DNA from 3 places in the Lentilactobacillus sp. TOM.63 genome. Region 2 is predicted to be linked to each of the others. Evidence: predicted binding sites of a transcription regulator. Region 2 holds the regulator's gene; each other region holds the start of a gene.
What was found. The regulator LexA, encoded in region 2, represses DNA repair genes until DNA is damaged. The targets are predictions, from matches to a motif close to CNAACANNTGTTNG.

Region 1: a site for LexA is predicted at 1,051-1,064, ahead of QUF07_RS06585 (replication-associated recombination protein A). Genes of this name have one in related genera too.
Region 3: a site for LexA is predicted at 1,311-1,324, ahead of uvrC (excinuclease ABC subunit UvrC). Genes of this name have one in related genera too.

Annotation. Positions count from the first base shown of each region.
Region 1 covers NZ_JAUCAP010000025.1:1,688-3,964, reverse strand. The annotation lists gene QUF07_RS06585 (replication-associated recombination protein A) at 1-1,026, opposite strand, end outside; gene QUF07_RS06580 (ABC transporter ATP-binding protein) at 1,237-2,100, shown strand; gene QUF07_RS06575 (ABC transporter permease) at 2,102-2,277, shown strand, end outside.
Region 2 covers NZ_JAUCAP010000003.1:61,370-63,646, forward strand. The annotation lists gene QUF07_RS01170 (lysophospholipid acyltransferase family protein) at 1-104, shown strand, start outside; gene QUF07_RS01175 (YneF family protein) at 169-393, opposite strand; gene QUF07_RS01180 (DUF896 domain-containing protein) at 491-775, opposite strand; gene lexA (transcriptional repressor LexA) at 897-1,526, shown strand; gene QUF07_RS01190 (hydroxymethylglutaryl-CoA synthase) at 1,558-2,277, opposite strand, start outside.
Region 3 covers NZ_JAUCAP010000050.1:10,475-12,751, reverse strand. The annotation lists gene QUF07_RS09760 (ABC transporter substrate-binding protein/permease) at 1-108, shown strand, start outside; gene QUF07_RS09755 (amino acid ABC transporter ATP-binding protein) at 98-847, shown strand; gene uvrC (excinuclease ABC subunit UvrC) at 1,367-2,277, shown strand, end outside.

The sequences.
Region 1 (2,277 bases), on a different contig from region 2:
TGCCAGGGACAAATAAATGACTGCTTCTGTCAAATGTACATTACACTCCGGCATCCCCAAAAATTGGCAGGCTTGAAAGACGTTAATCGCGACATTGAGCGCATTGGTATCAGCCAGCCCAATATCTTCGCTGGCAAACCGCACCAGTCGACGAGCAATATACAACGGGTCTTCACCGCCGCTCAACATCCTGGATACCCAATAAACCGCGGCATCCGGATCACTATTTCGCATGGACTTATGAACTGCAGAAATTAAATTGTAATGTTCTTCGCCGTGCTTATCATACAGAAATGATTTGGTATTCATTAATTGATGGAGACTGTCGGCGGTCACCTTAACTTGATTGCCAGTCTTGTCACCGTTATTAACGGCCATTTCCAGGGTGTTCAAGGCAACCCTGGCATCCCCATTGGCAAATTCAGCGATCGTCTTAATGGCAGCCTGGCTGATTTCAATTGCCTGCTTCGGAAACGCGGCTGGATTCTTCAAGGTCTGATGAATCAACTGCACAATATCCTCAACTTTGAGGCCGTGCAGGACGAACACCTTACACCGTGACAACAGCGCTGAATTAATTTCAAACGATGGGTTTTCAGTCGTGGCCCCAATCAGCGTAATGCTGCCTCGTTCGACAAAGGGCAAAAAAGCATCCTGTTGGGCCTTATTAAATCGGTGGATTTCATCAACGAAGACAACTGTCTTGCCGCCCATTTCCCGGTTAGCCTCAGCGTCCTTCATAATGTCACGAATTTCTTTAATCCCACTGGTGACGGCACTAAAGGTAATAAATTTCGCCTGGGTCTTCTTGGCAATGATCTCAGCCAAAGTTGTCTTCCCAACTCCCGGCGGCCCCCAGAAAATCAGTGACGGCAGCTGGTCGCTTTCGATGATTTCACGCAGCACTTTACCCTGGCCCACCAATTGCTCTTGGCCAACAAATTGGTCCAAAGTCGTCGGTCGGACTCGATAAGCCAGTGGTTGATTGGCTTTGCTGCTATTAGCAAATAACGATTCCTGCTTCAAAAAATCCACCTCCTAATTTGATATAGAACATATGTTTGTGTTTTCTAAGTTCATTATAACTGAACGTCATTTATATGTTAATACTAATCCTTCTCACATTTCATGGGGCCATTTCAACCATTCATCCTCTTAAAGCCACCTCTTAACGAAATTTCGCGCTATTTGATCCGCTGACCTGTTAATATTTGCGGTGTAAGGGAGATGACTTCGATGATTATCCAAACAAAAGAACTCACCAAAACATTCGGCGAAACGGTCGCTGTTAACCATATCAACATCTCAATTCATGAAGGTAGCCTCACCGCGATTTTGGGGCCGAATGGAGCTGGAAAAACAACCACCATGTCAATGCTCACCGGCTTGCTCAAACCCACTTCAGGAACAATTGGCCTTAATGAAGACACTAAAATAAGCATGGTCTTCCAGCAAAGTATCCTCGATAACCAGCTTTCGGCATATGAAAATTTGGTCATCCGCAGCCACATGTATCAGCCAGCAGCCACTGATCACCTTGCTTTCTTGATTGAAAAGATCGGCCTCAAACCGTTCATCAAGCAAAAATACGGCAGCTTATCAGGTGGTCAAAAACGACGGGTGGACATTGCCCGCGCCTTGATCAACCAACCGGACATTTTATTTCTAGACGAACCGACTACTGGGTTAGACATCCAAACCCGAGCAGCAATCTGGAACTTATTACATTTTCTGCAGAAGGATCGGGGGCTCACCGTCGTTTTAACCACCCATTATCTGGAAGAAACCGACCACGCCGACGAAGTTTATATCATTGATCATGGCAATGTCATTGCTGAAGGGCCTGCTGCCGCCATTAGGGAACGTTACTCCAAGAATCAATTAACCCTGCGAAGTCCAGATCCACAAAAAATCATTAAGCAACTTCCTACCACCATGAAATTTGTTCAAGATAAAGAAGCGATTCTCTGTTTTCCAACAAGTACGACGGCCACAATTGAGTTGCTGGCAAAATTCCCCAATGATCTTAGTGGTTTTGAATACCGCCCCGGCACGATGGATGATGCCTTTCTCAATTTGACCGGAAGGGAGATGCGTTAAGATGTTGTCATTATGTAAAAGAAATTTACTGCTCTATTTTCGTGACAAATCGGGCGTCTTCTTTTCGATTCTCGGCGCGATGATTTCGCTTGTCCTCTATGTGATTTTCATCAAAAAAAGTATGCTGGCTGAATGGTCTCAAGTTCCCGGAGCCAAGCAATTGTTAGATCTGTGGTT
Region 2 (2,277 bases):
AAATCGCCTTTGATGCCCTTGACTATGCGGTCGATCCGGCGTTCAAGTATGTCGACGTCTCAAAAAAAGTGAAGGAAATTGACAGTAAGAAATCAAGCGAATAGTGCCTATCAAAAAAGTCCTGACATCTAATTCTTGTCAGGGCTTAGTTTTTACACAGACAAACCACTACTTCTTGCTGGTTTGATTCTGCATTGAGTGCATCATTTGATTCAATTTCTTCTGTGAAGGTTTTTGACCCATTTGCAGCATCATTTGTCGCAATTGATCTTCGTTAAATGGTGGATTTTCTTTGAGGTACTTTTCCATATATCTTCGAGCACCGTAAAAACCACCAACTAAACCTAAGATCAAAGCCAACACAACGATCAATATCCAAATCCAAGTTGCCAAGACAAGGCCTCCTTTATAATCTCATTTAATAATTCTACACAATAATCAACAACAATTAAAGACCTAATCCACAAAATGGCCATTTAGTTGATCGTAACTAGTCGTCTCGAAGATTCTTATCCTTTTGGATCTTTCGAACTTTCTTTGAGGTGACCTCTTTGCCATCTTTATCGTAAATCTTCATCATTTCAATCTGCTTCTTAAAATTATCTCTAAAACGGGCAACATATTTTTTTCGAAGCTCGGCCTGCTCAACTTTTTCCAATTCAGTTAAGCCTTCCTTTTTAGCCTTATGAGCCAGTTCATTGATTCGTGGAATAATTTCTTTTAAAACGCTGTCACCGATTTTAGATTGCAATTTTTTCTTTTCGTCTTCGTTCATAAACATTCCTCCAATTTTAGATTATACCGTTTTTTATTAAAATATGCGAACGTGTGTTTGAAAAATTCATAGGGTTATGATACGATTAAACCAATAATTAAAGAACCTACGAGGTGTCAATATGATTAAGAATCCCGAAAGTAAACAATACCAAATTTTACACTATATCTGGGAAAAAGTTAACGAAAAAGGTTATCCGCCCACGGTTCGGGAAATCGGTGAAGCTGTCCATCTATCGTCAACATCTACTGTCCACGGTCACATCTCCCGACTTGAACGCAAAGGCTACATCGTTAAAGATCCTTCAAAGCCCAGGGCGTTGGAAGTAACAACTGCCGGTCTCGATACTCTGGGCATTGCCCCAGAACAAAAGCAAATCCCAGTTTTAGGAACCGTCACTGCCGGTGAACCCATTTTAGCTGTTCAGGAAGCAACGGATTATTTCCCGTTACCCCCTGCACTTGCCCACAGTGATCAGCCCCTCTTTATGTTACAAATTCGTGGTGAATCCATGATTAACGCTGGGATCCTTAATGGCGATTACGTGGTTGTCCGCAAACAATCGTCCGCGGACAACGGTGATATCGTCATTGCCATGACGGATGAGAATGAAGCGACTTGTAAACGATTCTTTAAAGAAAGCGATCACTACCGTCTGCAACCGGAAAATGACACAATGGCACCAATTATTTTAACGAAGGTCACAATTTTGGGGAAAGTTGTGAGTCTTTATCGCAGTGATATCTCATAAAACTAATAACCACTTATTGGTCGGGACAAAGCTAAGCGTTTTGTCCCGACTTTTTTGTATCCATGTATTCCAGTTGGTCGTTGTGCCTACCACGAAGCACGAATCGACTTTGATCGGAAGCAATATCAAAAGTCATTTCGCCAGCAGACAGCGGCAGCCCCGATTGATACATTTTTTCGTACTCCGGAATTGACAACTTGACCCGATTTTCCAACAATCGATCCACCTGCTGCTTAAGTTTAGTCCGATCAAATGACTCGGCAATTGTGCCACTGTAAAACTCGCCCTGAGCACCCGAACCATAACTGAATAGTCCAATTCGATCCTGAGAATGCAAATTATCTGAATTGGCAAGCAGGGAGATCAGGCTGAGATAAAGAGAACCAGTGTACAAATTGCCAACTTCCGCATTATATTGGGTTGAAAAATCAAATTCGTGTAATAATTGGTCCGCATTGTCCGTGTCGGCAACAACTGACTTCAATGCCTTTAACCCCATTTTTGTAAACGGCAAGTGAAAGGCCATGGCAGCAAAGTCAGCTAATGTTCGCTTCGTCTGGTGACGATATTGGTTCCAAGTTTCATTAAAGAAATCAATGTAAATATCAGTTGAGTAATGACCATCTACCACGGCCTCTTGCCGGTATAACGGCCGCCAGAAATCCATAATGTTGTCAGAATGAAAAGCACTTTGCCCATCTAAAGCTAAAATGTGTGGGTCTTGGGTAATCAACATGGCAACGGCCCCACC
Region 3 (2,277 bases), on a different contig from region 2:
CGAGGCGTAATCCCGATTTTCGTTGCGATGGTCTTATACTTCATCATGACGTTTGCGTTGACGAGATTGCTGAACCATTACGAAGGGAAGATGAAACATGCAGGATAAAAAAATTCTTGAGGTAAACCATCTTAGCAAAAAATTTGGACAAACGGATGTGCTGAAAGACATCGACGGCACCGTTAAATCCGGACAGGTAATTTGTGTGATTGGTCCTTCCGGGGCTGGTAAAAGCACATTCTTGCGCTGCTTGAACTTGCTTGAAAAGCCGACAAGCGGTGAGGTTAATTTTGAAGGCACTGATTTAACTCACGTTGATGATAAGCATCTGGTTAACCTCCGTGAACGGATGGGCATGGTGTTCCAAAGCTTGAACTTATTTCCGAATATGACGGTTTTAGAAAACTTGAAGTTAGCCCCAGTTCGAGTGAAGCATCTATCAGATGAAGAAGCTGAGAAAACGGCTATGCATTTATTGGGACTAGTTGGTTTGGAAGAGAAAGCTCATGTCTATCCAAGCAGCCTGTCAGGTGGTCAACAACAAAGGGTGGCAATTGCCAGGGCTTTGGCAATGAACCCAGAAGTCATGTTATTTGATGAGCCAACCAGTGCATTGGACCCGGAAATGGTCGGTGAAGTATTGGAAGTCATGCAAAAGCTGGCTAACGAAGGGATGACGATGGTTGTCGTAACCCACGAAATGGGATTCGCCAAGGAAGTAGCCGATGAAGTTTGGTTCATGGCGGATGGCTACATCTTGGAAAAAGGTAAGCCTGAAGAATTGTTTGATAACCCACAGAATGAACGGGCAAAGGATTTTATAGGAAAGATTATTCAAAATGTGTAGAGTGCGAAAAGCAACGGTTTGACGCGGTTGTCTAAGAGCCCTTCACCTAAAAGCATGGTTTTTGCTTTTAGGTGAAGGGCTCTTAGACAGTTAGCGTCAGTTGCTTTGAGCACGTTTCAACTATGTAGCAGGGAACCTGGAAATCATGGTTTTAGATTTCCAGGTTGAAGCTCTTATATATTAAGCGACAGCTGGTCGAGGCACGTTTCAACAATGTGGTAGGGAACGAAAGCATGGTTTTGCTTTTAGTTGAGGGCCTCTTAGACAGTTAGCGTCAGTTGCTTTTGAGCACGTTTCCACTATGTAACAAGCAAGGAAAATCATGGTTTTAGATTTTCACGTGGAAGCTGTTATATATTAAGCGACAGCTTAGCGGAACAACTTTAACCAAGTGGCGGCGGTGCCCTTTAATCAATCATTGTCATATACAACTATTTTCATCAAAAAGCTGCTTTCATTGAACAGAACATATATTCGAGTTATAATTTTAGGGTGAATATTTTGAAAGGGGTGAACTTTGTGGCGAGTGAATATTTGGAACATAAATTGTCACTGTTGCCGGACTTGCCGGGATGTTATCTGATGAAGGACATTAATGGCAAGATTATTTATGTCGGCAAAGCCAAAAACCTCAAGAACCGGGTTCGCTCGTATTTTAAGAGCAGCCATGAAGGGAAAACTGCCCGGTTAGTGTCAGAAATCGCTGACTTTGAATATATTATTGTTTCGAGTGACAAAGAGGCATTTTTGCTTGAAATCACCTTGATTCAGAAGCATCGGCCGTACTTCAACATTAAATTAAAACAGGGGAATAATGGGTACCCCTACATTAAGATTACCAATGAACGCGATCCGCAAATTAAAATTGTCAACTCCTTGCTCAAGGACGGCGGCTATTATTTTGGCCCATATCCCAATGTATATGCAGCTGAAGAGACGGTTAATTTTTTGCAGAAGGTTTACCCATTGCGAAGATGTAATGGCTTTCAAAATCGTCCCTGTCTCTACTATCATATGGGGCAATGTTTGGGTGCTTGTTTTAAAGTTGTCCCTGAAGAGAAATATGCCAAGCAAATTAAACGGATCAAGTCGTTTTTGAATGGTAACGTTGCGCATGCAAAACAAATGTTAACCGCAAGGATGGAGAAAGCGGCTGATAACATGGAGTACGAGCGGGCTGCTGAAATTCGCGACTTGATTAAATACATTGAAATCACGGTTGAGAAACAAAAGATCATTTCAAACGACAATACGCCCCGCGATATCTTCAATTACTATATGGACAAGGGGTGGTTGTCGATTCAGGTATTCTTCATTCGTCAGTCTCGATTGATGAAACGAGAAAAACGATTGTTTCCAATTATTGATGATCCTGAAGAGGAAATGGTTAGTTTTATTTCTCAATTTTACAAACAGAAGAATCAAATTCT